3 regions of the Desulfovibrio sp. JC010 genome follow, and region 2 is predicted to be linked to each of the others. Evidence: riboswitches for the same ligand, from Rfam matches in the RefSeq annotation. Region 2 holds a riboswitch; each other region holds the start of a gene.
What was found. Region 2 has a riboswitch for cobalamin ahead of FMR86_RS07715 (sirohydrochlorin cobaltochelatase). Riboswitches for the same ligand answer to the same signal wherever they lie in the genome.

Region 1 (6,956 bases), on a different contig from region 2:
ATGCGCTTGCGCACAGAAAGACCACCGCTGAGAGCAACAGCAGCGAGTTCCGCATTAACTTCATCTCCACCCTCCATAGTTATAAATGACCGGGACGTTGTTACCCCGGAAACTTTCCATCATCAGCGGCGAAAACCGGGCAATCCCTCCAGATACGGTTTCCGTCCCCGGAAAAATGCAAACATGGCCGCCACCCCCAAAAGCATGGCAAAACCCAGATGGGTCCAATCAATGATCATAACTGTCAGCGGATCGAAAGTAACCGCAGGCAGGTTCTTAACCACCCGCAGTACTCCAGTTACGATGACAATAACATAAATACAGACCCGCTGCATACCGGAAGAAGTCAATCTAAAACGCCGCCTCCCGTCCATGGCGAACATGGTCAGCAGATACATGGCCATAAAAATGAGCACTGCACCGAATATGTAATGAATCTTGTTGGTCAGGTAGAAATCCGCCAGCCAGCCCAAGCCCGGAACATCCGCGATGTAATAACGCTTGAATATGGGCATCTGAGCCGCTCCGGTGAGGGCCATTATAAAAATGGTCAGCTTGAAAAGACGTGCGAACAGCGGGCTAGTCATTGTCCTGCCCTCCTGCTGTGGATGATAGGAACTTCCCGGCCTTTATGATACCGGCGGCAATCCCGGCAAAAGGCGCTATGCCCACTGCATAGGCCAGCTTTTCCTCGTCTGCCATGGAATCCTCTACCGGAGAAAGTCCCGGCTTTCCGGGCCCCTTTTCCACAGCCTCGTTAAGCAGATCAAACGGCACCGGGGATAAATAGATGGTATTGGTGCCGCCGTTCTCATCTTCACCGTAGATGTGCCAATTATTCTGCTCCGCCAGCTCATGGGCCTTAGCTAAAACTTCACTGCGCGGGCCGATGGTCTGCACATCTTCGGGACAGGCTTCGATGCAGGCCGGAAGCTTGCCTTCATCTATCCGGTTGTAGCAGCGGTCGCACTTGTACATGACCCCGTTCCCGGCAAACCCCGGCATAAGCCGCAGGTACAGCCCCACCCCGGTTTGACGCTGGGGGATATGCCACGGACAGACCGTGCGGCACTTGGCCCCGCCGAGGCAGACATCTTCATTAATGCGCACGATACCGTTCTTCTGCTTTCCGGCTGCGCCCCACGGACAGAGATTGGCGCAGGGGGCATTACGGCAATGCAGGCAGCGGCGGGGAATATTAATTTCGTGGGTTTCACCTTCAAATTCAACTTCCGCACTCTGAATGTAGAGCCAGTTGTACGGGGTCAGACGGTCATCCACATCTGTGCGGTCCGACCAGTCTTCCACCTTGACCCGCGAGGTTGGGTACATTTCAGGATATGGCTTCTCCGGCTTGGGAAACTTTGGTTCATTAACTTCGCGGCAGGCCGAAACGCATTCGCCGCATGCGATACACTTGGATAAATCAAGCAGGGTACAGAGTTCTTCGCTGTCTCTACCTGCGGCGGCCGCGACTTCACGGGCAGGCAGGAGCATGGCCGCACTTCCGGCCCCCAGCCCCTTTAAGAAATTCCTGCGTGAAATTCCATTCTTCTTGTCTGTCATTTGTATTCCTTTATGAACTGCAATCAGCTTCATCATGAAACGGTTTTCCTAAGACAAAGCAGAATCCGTACCTACTTTCTACATTCTTCCAATAATCACCATGAACCCTTTGTTTATGCCTAGTACGGTCCATAAACACATCCTCAAAAACCAGAACGGCAGCAAAAACAACTTGAACAAGTGTGCAAACATATGTTCAAATTAAGACACACACTTGAACAATTGAACACTTTTTGAACACAAGGTAGACCTATGACCGAGCAGGACATCAATCTTTATCTGCGGGAAGTAATCGACACCATGAATGACGGGCTGATCATCATCCGACCCAACGGAACTATTATGATGGTCAATGACGCCCTGCTGCGCATGACCGGATTTACCAAAAATAATTTGCTCAACAAGCCCTGCTCTGTACTGGGCTGCGATGCCTGCCGCAGGGTGCGTGAGCAGGCTGAGGGGCATTGGTGCGGACTATTTGAAAAACGCAAAGAAAGCCGCAAGAGCTGCCGTATCATCGACAAAAACGGAAACTACCTGCACGTGCTTAAAAACGCCTCTTTGCTTCGTGGCGAAGAAGGTCAGATTCTCGGGGCGGTAGAAACACTGACAGACATCAGCGAACTGGACCGCAAGGAACTAAAAATCCGTGAACTTTCCCGGAAGTTACAACACGAAGAAACAGGCTTCTGCGGGTTTGTGGGGCACTCTCCCGCCATGCAGAAGGTGTATACCCTGCTACAGAAAGCGGCCCGCTCCGACGGACCGGTAATAATTTTCGGCGAATCAGGTACTGGTAAGGAACTGGCCGCACAAGCTATTCATGAGATGAGCCCGCGCAAAGACAAACCTTTTGTGCAGCTGAACTGCGCCGCGCTCAATGAATCCCTGCTGGAGAGTGAACTTTTCGGACATGTAAAAGGAGCCTTCACCGGGGCCTACCGCCACAGGCAGGGCCGCTTTGAAGAAGCTGCGGACGGTTCCATATTTCTTGATGAAATCGGCGATGTTCCGCTGCCTATTCAGGTGAAACTGCTGCGGGTACTGGAAACACGCTCTTTTGAACGGGTGGGTGAAAACATCAACCTGAACATGGACGCAAGACTGATCACAGCCACCAATCAGGATTTACGCCAGCTGGTGCAGGAAAAACAGTTCCGCGAAGATTTCTTTTTCCGCATCAATGTCATTCCGGTGCATCTGCCGCCCCTGCGAGAACGCAAGGAAGATCTGCCCCTGCTGGTAGATCACTTTATCCAGATGAATGAGCAACTCCGCAACAACGACAGTCCGACCCCGGAAACCATGCGCAAACTTATGGCTTACGACTGGCCCGGCAACGTGCGCGAGCTGAAAAGTGCACTGGAATACGCCGCAGTGGTAAAGGACAACGGCCCGATCCTGCCGGAACACCTACCCCCGCAGATCAGCGATGCGCCGGTTGATAACTGCCATTGCCCGGCCCGGTCCGCCGCAGCGGTCACTGAGCCGGATGAAAAACAAGAACTCATCAATGGACTCAAGCAGGCCGGGGGCAACAAAAGCAAGGCCGCAAAAATCATCGGAGTCAGCCGGGGAACCATCCATAACCGCATGCGTAAATATTCGGTTCAATACAAGCTGGATGAGTAATCACCTATCAGAGAATCCGCACCATTACTGAATTTTATACGGCCTACGCGCTTATTCTAGAAAGATTATACAGGCGTCGCCACTGGACTTTTCGGCTGTTTTTGAGTAAATACTTTCTCAACATCGGGAAAAAGCATCCGCTGTTTCCCCACAAGTCGCCATAAAACCATTTACGCTGGTGCAGCAGTTTCCACAGCCCTGCCCAGTCCGAAAGAAATCACATTTCTGCCCGCTACATATCCGGAACTCCGCAAGGCTCCAGACCTTGCACCCGGACCGCAAGCCCCGGCATCAGGCAGGTCTGCGCTGAACTGGAAAACCAGTGCGCATACTTTGCTTTTGATTGTTGTGGAGAATTGCCACCTAACAGAAACACAATACAGCGCGCACAGACAATTAACCGGAGGAAGACATGAGCGATAAAGACATTGCGATCCTGAAGTATGACGGTAAAGAGTACGAACTGCCCGTAATCCACGGCAGTGAAGGCGAAACAGGCGTAGACATCACTAAACTCCGGGCCCAGAGCGGCCTGATTACCTATGATCCGGGCTACGGCAACACAGGATCATGCACCAGCAACATCACCTTTGTGGACGGCGAAAGAGGTATCCTGCGCTACCGCGGATATCCCATTGAAGATCTTGCCAAACATGGTAAATTCATTGAAACCGCATGGCTGCTCATCTTCGGAGAACTTCCGCTCAAGGAAGATCTGGCCCGTTTTTCCGCCCTGCTCACCGCCGAAGAACTCATCCACGAAGACCTGCGTCACCACTTTGAAGGCTTCCCCGCTCATCGCAACCAGCCCATGGCTATTCTCTCCGCAGTAATCAACGCGCTGGGCAGCCACAACCCGGACCTCAACGACATCACCGACAAGTCCGAATTTTTCCTCGCTGTGGGCAAGATCATCTCCAAGGTGCGGACCATCGCGGCTTTTTCATACCGCAAATCCATCGGCCGCCCCTTTGTATACCCGGACCCGGAACTAAGCTACTGCCACAACTTCCTGCACATGATGTTCTCCATCCCCTACAAGCAGTATGATCCGCCCATTGAAGCGGTTAAGGCCCTTTCGCTCATCTTCCAGCTGCACGCGGACCACGAGCAGAACTGCTCCACCTCCACAGTGCGCATGGTCGGTTCCACACAGGCCAACATCTTTGCTTCCGTATCTTCCGGCATCTGCGCCCTCTGGGGCCCCCTGCACGGCGGAGCAAACGCAGCGGTTATCGACATGCTCGAAACCATCAACAACGGCGACTACACCATCGATGAGTACATCGAGAAGGTGAAGAAGAAAGAATGCCGCCTCATGGGCTTCGGGCACCGCATCTACAAAAGCTTTGACCCGCGTGCAAAAATCCTCAAAAAAGCGACCCACGACCTCCTGCAGCACGGCTTCAGCGATGAACTGCTGGATATCGCCATGCAGCTTGAAGAGCGCGCCCTTTCCGATGATTACTTCATCGAACGCAAGCTCTACCCCAACGTGGACTTCTACTCCGGTATCATCCTGCGTGCGCTGGGCATCCCGGTGGCCATGTTCCCGGTTATGTTCGCCATTGGCCGCATGCCCGGCTGGATTGCCCACTGGTACGAGGATTACACCAACCCCACATCAAGAATTAACCGTCCGCGCCAGATTTACACTGGCGAAACTCCCAGAAATTACGTACCTATAGATTTCAGGAAGTAATTTCAGTCAATATCGGTTCGGGGCTTATCCGGTCCCGGAACGATGGATATACCTACCCGGATATGCCCGTAATCCCGCTCCCCACAAGGGGTGAGATTACGGGCAATACTTTTCCAACGGACCGGAATTTAAATTATTCTCAAAAAAATTAAAGTTTTTTCAAAAAAAAGCTTGCAATTCGCAACCGATATTTATAAACAGTTCTTCGCCGTGCCGAAGTGGTGGAATTGGTAGACACGCTAGGTTCAGGGTCTAGTGGAGGTTTCTCCGTGGAAGTTCGAGTCTTCTCTTCGGCACCATCTTTCTAAAAAGAGCCGCAACAAAAGTTGCGGCTCTTTTGTTTTTTGACCAAAAAGCCCTTCAGTCCTACTGTTCATTGGGCTGGGGGACTTTTTAACCTCGACGGGCAAAAAATTATTGACCGAAGTTTAGAGTTTGTTAAGATTTTTTCTGTTGGTTTCAACTTCAGGTTTTGCAAATCAAAAAGGGAACCCGTTTAAAGTACGGGGCGGTTCTGCCGCTGTGATTCCTGTCCCTGTTCAAGGGACGGGAAAAGCCAGCAACCCGACCTGAAGCATATCTACTCAGATAATCTACACTTCTCTTCAAAATTCAGGTTACGCCTTCTGGGCAGCCTGCACCACAAATCAAAAAATCAAGCTCCGTAAGGGAGTCTCTTGGCGACAGATGTATTCTATCCGGAATACAGCATGTCCGCTGTTTGTGGTTTATTGATCTCAGGGCAGAAGAAAGCCCTTCAAAGGAAATTCATCACCATGACTGAACAAACTGTTATCACCCGCGAATCAGCTAAAATGGCTCTGGAAGAACATAACCGCTTTCAGGAAACCGTCAGTTCCAAAAAATATCAGATCCGCGATCCCAAAGGGCGGTTGCAGGAGCATTCATTTACCGACGTCAAACACAGACTCTGCCGGGAATTTCTAAAGCAGTCCCAATTCGATAAGAACGAAAATGAACAGGTCTGCGAGCTGCTTCAGTCCGGTCGTTTCATCCCCGCAGGCTCCATACTTTCCGGGCTGGGAAATGATTATGCAAAATGCTCGCTCAGCAACTGCTATCTGGCCAAGATTGAATCCGATTCCCTTGAAGGCATCTTCGAAGCCCAGAAAAAACTGGCCCGCACATACTCCTACCGGGGCGGCAGCGGCATCGACATCACCATCCTGCGTCCTTCCGGGGACCCGGTGAACAATGCTGCGGTGACCTCCTCCGGGGCAGTAAGCTTCATGCCCCTTTTCAGCGAACTGACCAACACCATCGGCCAGAACGGACGACGCGGCGCACTGATGATTTCTCTGGACATCCGCCACCCGGAAACCCGCCGTTTCATCTGGTGCAAGAGCAAGCCCGAAGAAATTTTCGGCGTGGATTCCCTGACCGGAAAGGTTCAGGATGTATTCGGTGCCAACATCAGCCTTAAAGTCACTGATGAATTCATGCAGGCAGTGGAAGAAGACAGGGACTGGACCTTCACTTTCCCCGACAGATTCAAAATCAGCGGTAAAATCTGTGATGAATCCACCCTGCAACTGCTGCCGGAAATATACGAAGCACTGAATCCGCAGGTAAATGACCGGATCGAAGCCGAGATTCTCTATAAAGTCACCGCCGTTGATCCGAAAAAGCACCAGATCAAGGTTCAGCCCGACCTTCCGGTTCATGACGGCAGTGAAACTCCTGCCGAAGGAATTCTGACCTTCTCCGTCTCCAGACGCCGCAACGAAACTTCCGACATCTTTGATCCGGTGAAGTCCGTATACAACACCCTCTGGGACGGCGACTACAGCCGCTGGCAGGAGCTTAAACTTCCCTTCAGAAAATATGACACCGTCAAAGCCCGCGACCTACTGGAAGAGATCAGTGAATCCGCATGGAAATCAGGCGATCCGGGTATTCTTTATCAGGACACCACCCAGCGCAATACCCCCGGCACATTCATTGATCCACTGCGGTTAAAACCCATGTCCACCAACCCCTGTGGGGAACAGGCTCTCGGCTACTGGAGCAACTGCCTGCTGGGTGCCATGGTTCT
Region 2 (6,956 bases):
CCGACCCCGATGCCATATATTTTTCCGGAATTACTCATTTATTTCTCTTTATTATTAAGCAGGAAGTCCGCCAGAATCTCCACGGCTTCCACATTTCTGGGACCGGGCCGGGAAAAAACCGACTCATCCACCTTTAAAATTCTTTTATTTCGCACCGCATCAATGAGCCTAAAATGACTGCGCTCATCAGGCCTGACCGGAGACGGATTCATGCGTCCGGTCTGGTAAACATAGTTCTGCGGGTTAAGCCGCATCAATTCTTCCTCGCCCATGCGCACAATCTTTTTACGATTACTGACGCAGTTGAATCCCCCGGCATGACGGATAATATCATTAACAATTGAATCCTGTCCGGCAGCCAGCAGGTTAGGATATCGTATTTCAAAAAACACGGACGGCAGCACGGATGAAGTCACATATTTCTGCAACACTTTATCCAAACGGCCATTCATGGAATCAATCAATCTGCCTGCCGCGTCCGATTCCCCGGTGAGTACGCCCAACCTGCGGATCATGGAAAACATTTCTTCAAAGGAAGCGACCTTGAACATGGCACAGGGAATTCCCCGTTCCTTTAAAGGTTCAAGGGCCGTGGCAGCCTGCGAACGCCCGGCCATCTGCAACACCAGATCAGGCTTGAGGGCCACGATGAGTTCCGGATTGGGCCGCATGTGCGTGCCGATGGAAGGCAAAGCTGTAATCTGCTCCGGGTAATGATCCGCAGCAGTACGGGCCACCAGCCTGTCGCCGAGATCCATACCGTAGAGAATCTCATTAAACGATCCGTACAAGGCCACAATGCGTTTTGCCGGTCCCTGCAAAGCTATCTCATTACCGAAATCATCGGAAATTGAAACCGCAGCCTGCGCACTGACCGCCCCAAACGGAGCAAAGCCTGATGCAAAACTAATCAGCAGCAGGAGAAAAAAGAACCTGCGGAACGCCGAGACGGGGATGCTCAACAACCGCAACAGATGTTTCATAAACATTTGAAATATTTTCCTCTGTGATTACTTCTGCCGGAGAGCCGTCCAGAACCACATTACCCTTGGATAAAAAGACCAGCCGTTCAAAATAAAGGGCCGCCAGATTGAGGTCATGGATCACGCAAACAATGGTCGCGCCATCCCGGTTCATGGATTTCAACAGATCAAAAAGCTCGATCTTTCCTGCCACGTCAATGCCGGAAGAAGCTTCATCCAGCACCATAACCCGGGCCTGCTGAGCCACAGTGCGGGCCATAAGCACCCTTTGAAATTCTCCGCCGGAAAGCTCGGCCACCGACCGCTCTGCAAGGTGTTTGATCCCCACCCGCCCGATAGCTTCGGCAACAATGCATTCATCTTCTGCATCATAACCGAAAAAACCGGAACCGTGAGCGTATCGGCCCATCATGACCATGGATTTCACGGTCAGCCCGAAGGCAGGATCGACCCGCTGCGGCAGCACAGCCATAATCCCGGCCAGTTCGCGGGGACGGTATGCATTAACCTCCCGCCCTTCAATTTCAACAGTACCCCTCAAAGGAGAAAGCACACCTGAAATTGATGACACAAGGGTAGTTTTACCGCTGCCGTTAGGACCGAGAATGGCGGTCATGGAACCTGCGGGAAATTCAAGATTCAGCCCGTGCAGAACTTCCCGCCCTGCGTATCCGGCTTTCAAGTCCGTAATCCTGATCATAAGCCGCTTCCCCCGTTTCCACTTCGAAAACCGGAACGAAGCACAATGCAGAAAAACGGTCCGCCCAGCAGCGCGGTTACCACGCCCACCGGAAGTTCCTCGCCGCCGGAAAGCAGCGATCTTGCAATAACATCAGACCAGACCAGCAGCAGGCCACCCAGCAGGGAGGAAGACAGCAAAAGCGGCCTGTGTTCCGCGCCCTGAAACATGCGCACCAGATGGGGGACAATCAACCCCACGAATCCGATAATCCCGGACACAGCCACCGCCGCCCCGGTCAGCAGACCGGAACCGATAAGCAGGGCCATACGCACGCGGGAAACATCCATACCCAGATGACGGGCCTGAGTCTCACCAAGGGACAGGATATCAAGTTCACGGGAATAATAAACCAGCGGAATCATTCCGGCGATAAAGTACGGCAGAAACAATTGCAGATGACTCCAGCCGCGCCCCTGAAAACTGCCCATGATCCAAAAAACAATGGACGTCACGGACTCCTCATCAAGGGATTTAAGCAGGGAAATGAGCGCGGAAAGAAAAGTCGCCACCACAATCCCGGCCAGAACCATGGTTTCCCGGCGCAGTCTTCCACCGATCCGGCCCAGCATGAGCACCGCGCCAAGCGCGGCCATTGCCCCGGCAAGTGCCGCCAGCGGCAGGAACAGATTACCGAATCTGGTCCACAGTTCAGCACCGAGCACGGTCGAACCGGAGAAAATTGCCAGACTGGCTCCGAAAGCAGCACCGCTGCTTACCCCGAGGGTAAACGGGTCAGCCAGAGGGTTGCGCAAAATGCCCTGATAAACAGTCCCGGCCACAGCCAGCGACATACCCACCAGAAAAGAAAGACAGACCCGGCTGAGTCGCAGATCAATAATAATAAACGAAAGGGCCTGATCAACCTTCTGGGTACCGGTACCGAGAACGGACTTGAATACCGCCAGAACCTGTGCAGGTTCAGTTCCGTAAGCCCCGAAAAGACAGGCGGCAAAGATGGAAACCGGCACGAGCAAGGACAGTACTATAACTGCCTGCGCCCTTCTATTACCTGAAAATTCCATCCTCACCGCCTGATTTAATTAATGAGCATCAAGGTGCTTGAAAGCAACCTTGAGATGGTCAACCCAGATATCCACAACCTGCGGGAATTCAGCGGTACCCTTGAGTACGGGAACACACTTGTAACCATCTTTGGTCAATTCGGATTTCCATGAATCATCTTCATCACCAGCCATATCGTTACGGGCATGGTCACCGGCAACAGACATGAAAGGCATAAGGAAGACTTTCTTGGCTTTGCTCTTCTTGAGCAGCACTTTCACCTCATCAAGGGAAGGTGCACCTTCAACAGTTCCAACAAAAATCTTAGGGTCAACCTTGGAGAAATAATCCTGAGAAGCGGGGTAGTAAATATTGGCAAAGTGGTGGGTTCCGTGGCCCATAAGCACAACAGCATCCTTGGCCTTGCGGTCTTTGGGAATGTTGGCAACAACGGCCTTTACAGTACGCCGCATGTCTTCATCGGAGTAAAGGAGCGGCTTGCCCACAGTTACTTTGCTGATACCTTTGGGCATGCCTTCGAAGGCTTCCACGGTTTCAACTATTCCGAAATATTCTTCACCGGGAATGGTATGCAGGGACTGCACGGCTACATGGGTAAAACCTGCATCCATCATCTTGGTCATAGCCATAACCGGGGAATCAACAATCTTGCCTTCTTTAGCCAGCACATCTCTGATAATAGCCGAAGAATAGGACCAGTAAACCGGAACACCGGGGAAAGCCTTTTTCACAGCCTTGTCGATGGCATCAAATGCAGGCTGGGTCTCGGGCATGCTGGAACCGAAAGCAGCCAGCATAATGCCTTTTTTAACAGGTTTGGCTTCACCGTGTCCGGCCATGGCAAGTGAAGGAATCAGCAGAAAACAGGCAAGAAGAAATGCGGGGATGAACTTGGATTTGTCCCCAAAACGACACTGCATAACAGTCTCCTGGAATTTGGGGGGCTTATAAGATTGTGGAACCATGCACATTCAAACATGCACAGTATTTCTGACAGGCAAAAGCCCCGTTGTCCGTCAGAATGATCGTGATTTGTACCCGGGCAGGTCTTCCGACTCGTCCTATTTCACCCGGCCTTCCCGAATTTAATCAGTGGCACGCAGGATCAAACTGGCTTTGATCCACGGGGTAAAAAATACACAGGACTCACGGCGGCGGGTCCGTCCCCGACTTTCACGGGGTTCCCTATTAAGCTCGCGAGAGCACCTCAGGCAAAAGCTTGATATGATTGTTCACTCACGTTGTCAATCCTGACGCAACGCAAGCGGACCATTTCCAATCCCCGGCCAGATGCGGATCATACCGAACAAAGCCCGCAAACTGGTCCATAATCCGGCCACTATCCAGATCCAAAACAGCATATTTTCCGGCTGGAGCCAATCTACCACAAAAAGGGCACTCGCGCTGGTAAGAACAGCTGTCAGCATGGCATTACGCAAATAGCGGAAATCCCCGGTTCCAAGATGAATTCCGTCCGTGGCAAATGAAAGCGAGTTGATCGGCTGCAAAAAAGTAACTGCCAGCCATGCCGGACCAAAGACCATGGACGCTTCTTCCGGAACCAACAGCCAGACAACAGGCTGCTGCCCCAGATACATGCCGATGGTCAGCAGCACCCCGGTAACGAAACTCCATTTGCAGACCAGTGACGCGACTTTGCGCGCTGTTCCCCGGTCTGCGCGGCCCACAAAATAGCCCACCAGAGATTGCCCGCTGATAGCAAAAGCATCCAGAAAAAGGGCCAGAAAAACATAAAACTGGCGGATAGCCTGATGTGCGGCCCCGGACTCCGCCCCGGCCTTGGTGGCAAAACGGGTGCAGAGCAGCAGGAACAAACATACGCACCCGGTACGCACAAACATATCCCCGCCGATCACAAACAGCCGCCGTGCATCCGAAAGGCTGAATCCAAGATTAAAACCGTAATGTCTACGCACCACCAGCACCGCCCAGACTGCGCCGATCCACTGGCTGATGGCACTTGCCAGCGCAGCACCGCCCACGCCCATAACCGGGAACGGCCCTTTACCGAACACAAGCCCCCAGTCCAGCACCACGTTGATCGCGTTCATGCCCACCGCAATCCACAGCGGGGAACGCATATCCTGATAGCCGCGCAAAGAGCCGAAGCAGGCCAGCACCACCAGCACTGCCGGAGCACCCAGCAGACGGTAGCCCATGTAGTCCACGGCCAGATCACGCACGGTCCCTTCGCCGCCCATCATCACCGCGATATGCCCTAAAAACGGATAGACAAGAACAATCAAAACCATGCCCAGCACAGCGGAAATCCCCGCCGCCATCCAGCCCAGCGATGCAGCCCTCTCCAGATCGCCCTTGCCCAGAGCGTGTGAGACTTCAGTCTGAGTACCGATGCCCAAGAATCCGAAAACCCAGAACACGGACGAGAACACAATAGTCCCGATGCCCAGCGAGGCCAGCGGCTCAGGCCCCAGTTTGGCAACAAAGGCAGTATCCACCAGCCCGGTCAAAGGCTCGGCGACCATAGAGAAAAGAACCGGAATCGCCAAAGTCAGCAATGTCCGGTTCGGTTTAATTTCAAAAGGATGTTTATTTGTCATTAGAGATGCCTTCGGCGACCCTGCCGGGGGCCTTAAACCCTTTTGCAAAAGGGTTTAAGAATCCCAAAACCTTTTAGTTGGTTTTAATAATGAATAGCTTTGAAAATTGTGCTGTTAGAAGTTCGCGTTGAACCAGCTTTCAAAAATTTCCATTGCCCGTTTACCGTAGAGTTCTTTTCTAACTCGCTTGGGTGCGCGTTTATTGAGCGCGGGCATGAGGCCGAACTGGACGTTGGAGGGCTGGAAATTCTTTTTCTTTTCGCGCAGATGCCCGAGCAGTGCGCCCATGGAAGTTTCCGGCGGCGGCGCGGGAAGCTCGTTGCCCTTGGCCTGCTCGGCGAGCATGCGCCCTACCCAGAGTCCGCAGGCTGCGGATTCGAGATAACCTTCCACTCCGGTGATCTGTCCGGCAAGATGAATGCGCGAATCGGCCTTGAGGGCCAGCTTTTCGTCCAGAACTTCCGGGGCGTTGACGTAAGTGTTACGGTGAATGGACCCCATGCGCAGGAATTCCACGTCCTCAAGGCCGGGAATCATGCGGAAAATGCGCTTCTGTTCCGGATACTTGAGCTTGGTCTGAAAACCTACAAGGTTGAAGGCGGTCTTGTCCTTGTTCTCGGCACGCAGCTGGACCACAGCGTAAGCCTGCTCTTCAGTGCGCGGATCGATCAGCCCTACGGGCTTGAGGGGACCAAAGGAAAGGGTCTGCTCGCCACGATCCGCCATTTCCTCGATGGGCAGGCAGCCCTCGAAATGGATTTCCTTTTCAAATTCACGGGGCACGACGCGCTCGCCCTCTTTAAGTTCCTTGATGAAGGAGTAATACTGCTCCTCGGTCATGGGGCAGTTCAGGTAATCGTCATCTTCAGGCTTGTAGCGCGAGCCGTAAAAAGCCACGTCCATGTTCACGGAATCACGGCTGACAATGGGCGCGATGGCATCATAAAAATATAAACGCTGTTCGCCGATTTTGGAGATCAGGCTTTCGGTCAGCCCTTCGGAAGCGAGCGGTCCGGCGCAAACTATAACTTTGGAAAAATCAGCCAGCTCAGGATCATCAAGGGAAGTGATTTCCTTGCGGACCACAGTGATAAATTCGTTCTGCTCGATTTCCTCGGTGACCAGCTTGGAAAAAACTTCACGGTCTACTGCCAGCGCGGAACCAGCGGGAACACGGGCCTTCATTGCTGCTTTCATGAGCACGGAACCGAGGGCTTCCATTTCCTTTTTGAGCACCCCGATGGCGGTGTTCAGCTCACCGGAACGCAGGGAATTGGAACAAACCAGCTCCGCCAGACCGGGCAGGTGGTGGGCCTCGGAATATTTATCAGGCTTCATTTCATAGAGAACGACTTCAACCTCAGCCTTGGCCAGCTGCATTACACATTCACACCCGGCCAGTCCGCCACCGATTACTGCGATTTTATCCACGTATATTACTCCAAAGTCGATTGTATTTTTATGTTATCTAAACTATTAAATATTAGATGTGTTTCGCGATCCTGCAAAATTATACATAACTCACCATTTATGACCGCACCAAAGTTAAAAATCAAGAATCTGACCACATCTTTCGCCACTCCGGGCGGAATCATCAAGGCTGTGGATAATGCCAGTCTGGACTTA
Region 3 (6,956 bases), on a different contig from region 2:
CTGGACCTCAAGGCTCTCGCCAAGGCCGTGAAGGTCAAAAAGATCGCTATGGCTGACGTAAAGCTCGTGGAACGTACCACCGGATACGTGGTCGGCGGGGTCAGCCCGCTGGGGCAGAAGAAGCTTTTGCCCACGGTCATTGATATTTCCGCAGAAGAATTCGAGACTATCTATGTCAGCGGCGGCAAGCGCGGGCTGGATATTGAGCTCAGCCCGCAGGATTTAGCGGGATTGCTGCATGGGAGTTTTGCCGGGATAGCACGATAAAAGTCTTAGTTTGAATCTATTGAGAAACTGGCCCGTTCGATTGATGTCGAGCGGGTTTTTCTTTTGTGCAGCGGTGAGATGTATTTCGTCTGACAGATAGTTTGACATTCAAACTAATCTGAAGATATGTAGTTTGAAACAAGTTTAATTTGATATTCAAACTATACGGAGTTCAAAATGGATTTTGATTCAATATTTCTGGTGGCAATGCAATCCAGCCTGTTTCTGGGCCTTATTCACGGGATCAATCCCTGCGGGCATTCGTGGCTGGTGCTGGCACCCTTTGTTTATGGTGAAAAAGACGGAAAGCGGGTTTTCTCCCTTACTGCTGCCTTTGCTTCCGGCACAGCACTGGCCTGTCTGATTCTCGGATTGACTCTCGGGTCCATTTCCCTGACCATTCCCGAATCTTTGACCCATATTGTGGATCTGGTGACAATCGGTATTTTGGTCTTGCTGGGCGGCATTCTATTGATTAAGCCAGAAATCCTGCACAGTCATGACCACGACCACGACCACGACCACGACCATGATCATGTTCACGACCACCAGCATCATGATCACCACCACGGCCACGGGTGTTCGTGCTCCGGCCATGGGGTGAGCGCATTGGGCAGTGTGACAGCATGGGGCTTGTTTTCCATTGGATTTGTGAACATGATTGTGCCTTGCCCCACAGTGGCGATCATGTATAAATATGCCCTTGATTCCGGCAGCGTCTTCAAGGGAACTGCTGTTTTCGCCAGCTATGCGCTGGGTACGGCCATTGCCCTTGCGGCAGTGATCTATGCCATTTACCGGGCGGCATCTTTTGTGCGCACCCTTGAACAGGATTGGGTGGAGCCGCTGGTTATGCGTACCGCCGGGCTGATGACCATCGGTTTTGCGTTCTACAGTTATACAACTATATAAATATACGAGGTGGATGTGCTCAATAAGCTCAATCATGCGGTGATTGAATTTTATGAAAAGCTTTCTTCGTGGGAGCATGATGTTGTGCGTGAAAAGGGACTAACTCTACCTCAGATGCATACTCTTGAAGTCTTGGGCATTCATAGCGATATGCGTATGAAAGAGTTGGCCCAGTGCATGGGCATCACCACCGGAACCCTGACCGTGCTGGTGGACCGTCTTGAAGACAAAGGATTCGTCTGCCGCAAGCCGCACCAGACCGACCGCCGTTCCATCCTCGTGGAGCTCACTGAAACCGGGCAGGAAATGTACCAAGAGCATGATCGTCTGCACCTGCGCTTAACTGAAGAGTTGACCGCAGAATTTTCAGATGAGGAACGTGCTGCCTTACTGTCCTTTTTTGAAAAGATGAATGGGATGTTTTAATTTACGAACATTTTTAGAACATCTGTGGAAAACTTTTGTTCAAAAACAAAGCTCCCTGTAATTTTCCAAAATTACAGGGAGTTTTGTCTTTTTGAAGGTGGCGATAAATATGCCTGAATTAAAAAATACCCGTATAATTATTTTAATGCTGTTTTTTGATTGAAAAGAATTCTCATTTTCATTACTTCACATGAAGTCGCAATAGGTGCGTCAATTGTATTTTTTACATGAAAACAGGAATCATTTTCAAAAAACGAAACGAGCTATGAAATATACATATAAATTATCGCATAAAATTGTAGTCGGGATGCTGCTGTTTCTCTTGTGTGCACTGTGTCTGGGAGCTCTTTCCATATTCACTCTGCAAAGGCTGACCGGACAGATGGAAATTCGTAATAGTCTGGATGAAATAATAAGCATGGGTGCTGAGGCGCAAGCTGTGGCCATGGACTGGCTGGTCCACCGCGAAGAACTTTCCATGAGTAAAGAAGGGAATGGCGGAGCAGCGTTGCTTGACACATATAATGATAAAGTACGTTCTATGAACGCTGATCTTGATGCGGCTATGACTTCTATTGCTGATAAGCGTGCACGTGTTTCGCTTGTAGATCTCAAAGAGTCTTTTAATTCATTTGATCGCAGTTTCAGCCTGTTTCAGGTGCAGTTCAATGAAGGGGTGGGGCAGGTTAAGCGGCTGCGCGAAATTTCCGTAGATATTCTTGGGCAGGCACTTTCCCTGCAGAAGAGTATAGAGCGCAGTGCCAGAAAACAGGCCGGGAAGAATGCGGCACTTCAGGAACAGGCCCAAGCCCTGCAGGGACGTGATCTTGGCACTCTTCTTCAGGATATGTCCGGCTCTATTGACGGACTGAATGAACTGGCAGCCAAACGTCAGGTTTCAGCCATCCTGCTAAACAAGCCTCTCGGTTTTCAGGAAATGGCCAAGGATTTCATCCTTTATAAAGATGCGGCCAGCGGGTCCGGGCTTATTGTTGATATTGAGAAACTCATGGGGATTGATCCGGATTCATCCATGGGTGCATCCTATCCGCAGTTCGCCCCCTTGTTCACAAAGGGGCGTGAGGCAAAATTGTTTAATAAGATTGTGGATTTGACCGGGGAATATCTTGAAGTCTTCAAGTCCTATTACAGCCTCAGCCTGAAAATGAATAAATCCATGCAGGCCATGGATACGGCTCGTGCGGCATTGATCGGACTTGAGCACTCCATCCGTTCGGCGCAGGTGGAAAGCTACAATGACATGCAGCAGCGGGCCGTATATTTAGTCAGCGGTTTGAGTGCGCTGGCTGCGTTGATCGGAATCGGTTTGATTCTTGTCAGCCGCAGGGTCATCATTCTTCCTCTGCGCAGAATTATCGGTGATATGGCCCGCACCAGCCGCGAGATAGGCCAGGGTACTGCCGACTTGTCCTTCCGGGTTAAGCAGGAGGGTAATGGTGAATTGGGGGATCTGGCTGATTCATTCAACAGTCTGATGCATGTGATTGAGATAGACCGGGAAAAGGTGGAGAGGGCCACTGCTGCTGCCGAGCGTGAGGCGGAGGCGGCCCGGGAAGCCTTGCAAGGCTTGAGCGAAGCCCAGAAGGAAGCGGAGAATGCTCGCAGGCAGGGCGTGCTGGATGTGGTCCGCAATCTGGAGCAGATTGTCAGCGGTCTTTCTGTGGCGTCGGATGAAATCAGCAATCATGTTGCTGATTCCAGCAGAAGGGCGCGGGAACAGCAATCCAGCCTTTCCGAATCCACTTCCGCCCTTGATCAGATGACCTGCTCCATTCAGGGCGTGGCCCGCAGTTGTTCAGACGCTGTGGTCGGGGCCGGGGAAGCAATGGACACCGCCAACCGGGGCGCGGAAATGACCGGGGAAGCCATCAGTTCCATATTCAGTGTCAAGGAACAGAGTGAGCAGCTCAAGGATAGTCTTAACCAGATGAATGTCCGGGTCGAGGATATCGGACGGATCATGTCCGTGGTCAGCGATATTGCAGACCAGACCAATCTGCTGGCCCTGAACGCGGCAATTGAGGCTGCGCGAGCCGGGGATGCCGGACGCGGTTTTGCCGTGGTGGCTGATGAAGTTCGCAAGCTGGCCGAGAAGACCATGGACGCCACCAAGGATGTGAGCCTTGTTGTTGAAGCCATTCAGGAAAGTTCCCATGCCAATGTGCAGTCCATGGAGCAAGCAGCCAAATCCGTATTGGACAGTACCCGTCTGGCTGAACAGGCCGGGGAGGCTCTGGAGGAGATAGTCAGCCTTGTGAACGGTGTTACAGGACAGGTCCAGAATATTTCTGCTGCAGCTGAAGAACAGTCCGTATCTTCGGACCAAATTAACTCGTCGTCCAAAAATATTAATCAAATGGCGGAGCTGACTACCCAGTCCATGGAAAAGTCCAATGATTCGGCAAAGGATCTTTCCATTCTGGCAATGGAATTGCGTTCATTGATTGATGGATTGCGGGAGGAATGCCGAACGGTTTAGGCTCGCAATCAGGTTTTAGTTGCTGTTACAGCCATGCGAAAAAATATTTCAGCCGGGCAATTTTGTCCGGCTGAATTTTTGTGAAAAAGGTCAGGATATTTTCCCTCTAAATCAACCTCTTAAATGGTTTTGAACATGTAAAGAACAACTGTGGAAAACTATTGTTCTACACTGATTATGCCAAGCCCCCCAAGGGCTGAGAGGGTGTCCATTAAGAAAAAGTCTAGAGAGTCTTGACCGCAGTCTTAAGTCTGGTAGACTGTTCTCAGTCGTCAGCACTTCAGGAGTCCGTTGCTGCTTTCTGAGCAATTTGTGAACGGACACGACGGGAACCCGGTTTGAATCCGGGGCGGTCCTGCCGCTGTGAGGGAAGCATTCTGTGCATTATCCCCGAGCCAGCAACCCGGCCTGAGGTAGAATCAAACTGACCGGAAACCTTGTTTCTGACATTTTTCCGGTTTCAAAAGTCCTGCGGGATGCGCCTACCGGGCCTCCTGCGCCAATTGCCACACCACCATGAGACACGGCTGGGCCGTGGGCTTGCAATCTGGGGAGGTTGCATCCTTTTCTGCGTCCTTTTTCCGGCGTGGCGGTGATGTGTGCGGACAAAATTTTAACAGGTAGTTTAATGCCCAAACAAATTCTCAAACGTGACGGATGTCTCGAATCCTGGTCTACAGACCGTATTTCTGAAGCGATTTTTAAAGCCCTCAAAGCCAGCGGCATCAAAGATCCCCTGCTGAGTAAACGTCTCGGCCGCAAGGTTGAGCATAAGCTTGCCGAAGTGGATGTTCCCGAACAGGAAATGGTTCAGGATATGGTCCAGCTGGTACTCATGGAGAACCGTCTCTACTCTGTTGCCGAACGCTACATCATCTACCGTGAAAAACGCCGCGAACTGCGCCGTCAGGATGAAACCTACCTCGATATCGCCGGAACCATCGAAAGCTACCTCGACCGTTCCGACTGGCGCGTAAATGAAAACTCCAACATGGGCCACTCCTTTCAGGGACTGATGCTGCACATGTCCGGAGCGGTTCAGGCCCGTTACTGCCTTGAAAAATATCCTGAGGAAATCAGGCTGGCCCACGAGCACGGTTATTTCCACATCCATGACCTTTCTTTCGGTCTTGCCGGATACTGCGCGGGCTGGTCTCTGCGTGACCTGCTGCTGGACGGCTTCGGCCTCAAGGGCCGCTGCTCCTCCGGTCCGGCACGCCATTTTGATTCCGTAACCGGACAGATGGTCAATTTCCTCGGCACCCTGCAGAACGAATGGGCCGGTGCGCAGGCTTTCAACAACGTTGATACCTACCTCGCTCCCTTCATCCGTCACGACGGTCTGGACTATGACCGTGTGAAACAGATCGTGCAGAAGCTGATCTTCAACCTGAACACCACCTCCCGCTGGGGCGGCCAGAGCCCGTTCACCAACTTCACTTTTGACCTTGTTCCGCCCAAGCACATTGCCAGCGAACCGGTCATTATCGGCGGTGAATTTCAGGATACTACTTACGGTGAATACGAAGCGGAAATGGAGATGATCAACCGTGCTTTCGTTGAAGTCATGCTCGAAGGTGACTCCGACGGCCGCATTTTTTCATTCCCCATTCCTACATACAACGTCACCCCGGACTTTCCGTGGGAAAGCGAAGTGGGCGAGCTGCTCCTGCAGATGACCGCCAAATACGGCGCGCCTTACTTCCAGAACTTCATCAACTCCGACCTCAATCCTGAGGACGTGCGTTCCATGTGCTGCCGGCTGCAGATGGACCTGCGCGAGATCCGCAAGAAGACCGGCGGCCTGTTCGGTGCCGGAGACCTGACCGGTTCCATCGGTGTTGTCACCCTGAACCTGCCCAAGCTGGCCTACCTCGCACAGGGTGAGGAAGATTTTCTCGACCTTATCACCGAGTACGCCTCTCAGGCCAAGGATTCCCTTGAGTACAAGCGCAAGCTGGTTACCGCCAATTTTGAGAACGGCATGTTTCCCTTCTCCCAGCGTTACCTGAAGAACGGCTTCAAGGGCCACTTCTCCACCATCGGTCTGATCGGCGGTAACGAAGCCTGCCACAACCTGCTGGGCAAAGGCATCGACACCCCCTCCGGCTCACGCCTCATGCAGAGGGTTCTGCACCACCTGCGTGATTTGACTGTTGAGTTTCAGGAAGAGACCGGAAACCTCTTCAATCTTGAAGCGACTCCGGGTGAAGGTACCTGCTACCGTCTGGCCAAGATCGATAAGAATCTCTACGCCGACATCTTCACTTCCGGTGGTGATACCCCGTACTACACCAACTCCACCCTGCTGCCCGTAGGTTCCACCGAGGACGTTGTCTACGCCCTTGAGCACCAGAACGAGCTGCAGACCCTTTATAACGGCGGCACCGTGTTCCACACCTTCCTCGGTGAAGCTGTGCCCGACACCACCGCTCTGAAGAACTTCATTATCAAGGCCATGACCAACACCAAGATTCCTTACATCTCGGTGACCCCGACCTTTTCGGTCTGCGAGGATCACGGCTACATTTACGGCGAGCACTTCGAATGCCCCGATTGCGGCAAGGATGCCGAGGTATACACCCGCATTGTGGGTTACTACCGTCCGGTCAACCGCTGGAACAAGGGTAAAAAGGAAGAGTATCGCGAAAGGACTGAATACAGCCAGACTTCATGCGCATGCTAGGACTGGTTCTTTTCAGCTGCACAGATTAAAATCAAGGTCCGGGGAATTTTTCCCGGACCTTCTGCTGCGTAGTATTTATAAAATTTTGTAATTGCTTGCGTTGGCGGTTTTCAGGATGTAATTTGTGTACTGACCCGAACCATTAACAGTATATGAGTATGATAT

Region 1: another riboswitch for cobalamin. It lies ahead of FMR86_RS01495 (adenosylcobalamin-dependent ribonucleoside-diphosphate reductase); the one in region 2 lies ahead of FMR86_RS07715 (sirohydrochlorin cobaltochelatase).
Region 3: another riboswitch for cobalamin. It lies ahead of FMR86_RS10495 (ribonucleoside triphosphate reductase); the one in region 2 lies ahead of FMR86_RS07715 (sirohydrochlorin cobaltochelatase).

Annotation. Positions count from the first base shown of each region.
Region 1 covers NZ_VOIQ01000001.1:304,343-311,298, forward strand. Annotated here, with positions in the region: gene FMR86_RS01465 (tetrathionate reductase family octaheme c-type cytochrome) at 1-64, opposite strand, end outside; gene FMR86_RS01470 (iron-sulfur cluster-binding protein) at 123-587, opposite strand; gene FMR86_RS01475 (4Fe-4S dicluster domain-containing protein) at 580-1,566, opposite strand; gene FMR86_RS01480 (sigma-54-dependent Fis family transcriptional regulator) at 1,819-3,198, shown strand; gene FMR86_RS01485 (citrate synthase) at 3,611-4,900, shown strand; tRNA gene FMR86_RS01490 (tRNA-Leu) at 5,113-5,199, shown strand; cobalamin riboswitch at 5,351-5,488, shown strand; gene FMR86_RS01495 (adenosylcobalamin-dependent ribonucleoside-diphosphate reductase) at 5,677-6,956, shown strand, end outside.
Region 2 covers NZ_VOIQ01000005.1:230,334-237,289, reverse strand. Annotated here, with positions in the region: gene cobI (precorrin-2 C(20)-methyltransferase) at 1-38, opposite strand, end outside; gene FMR86_RS07730 (ABC transporter substrate-binding protein) at 39-989, opposite strand; gene FMR86_RS07725 (ABC transporter ATP-binding protein) at 907-1,683, opposite strand; gene FMR86_RS07720 (iron ABC transporter permease) at 1,680-2,747, opposite strand; gene FMR86_RS07715 (sirohydrochlorin cobaltochelatase) at 2,766-3,668, opposite strand; cobalamin riboswitch at 3,772-3,973, opposite strand; gene FMR86_RS07710 (MATE family efflux transporter) at 3,993-5,330, opposite strand; gene trmFO (methylenetetrahydrofolate--tRNA-(uracil(54)-C(5))-methyltransferase (FADH(2)-oxidizing) TrmFO) at 5,445-6,761, opposite strand; gene FMR86_RS07700 (ABC transporter ATP-binding protein) at 6,861-6,956, shown strand, end outside.
Region 3 covers NZ_VOIQ01000008.1:69,911-76,866, reverse strand. Annotated here, with positions in the region: gene ybaK (Cys-tRNA(Pro) deacylase) at 1-267, shown strand, start outside; gene FMR86_RS10510 (sulfite exporter TauE/SafE family protein) at 445-1,179, shown strand; gene FMR86_RS10505 (MarR family transcriptional regulator) at 1,195-1,605, shown strand; gene FMR86_RS10500 (methyl-accepting chemotaxis protein) at 1,913-4,105, shown strand; cobalamin riboswitch at 4,371-4,532, shown strand; gene FMR86_RS10495 (ribonucleoside triphosphate reductase) at 4,734-6,791, shown strand; gene FMR86_RS10490 (hypothetical protein) at 6,950-6,956, shown strand, end outside.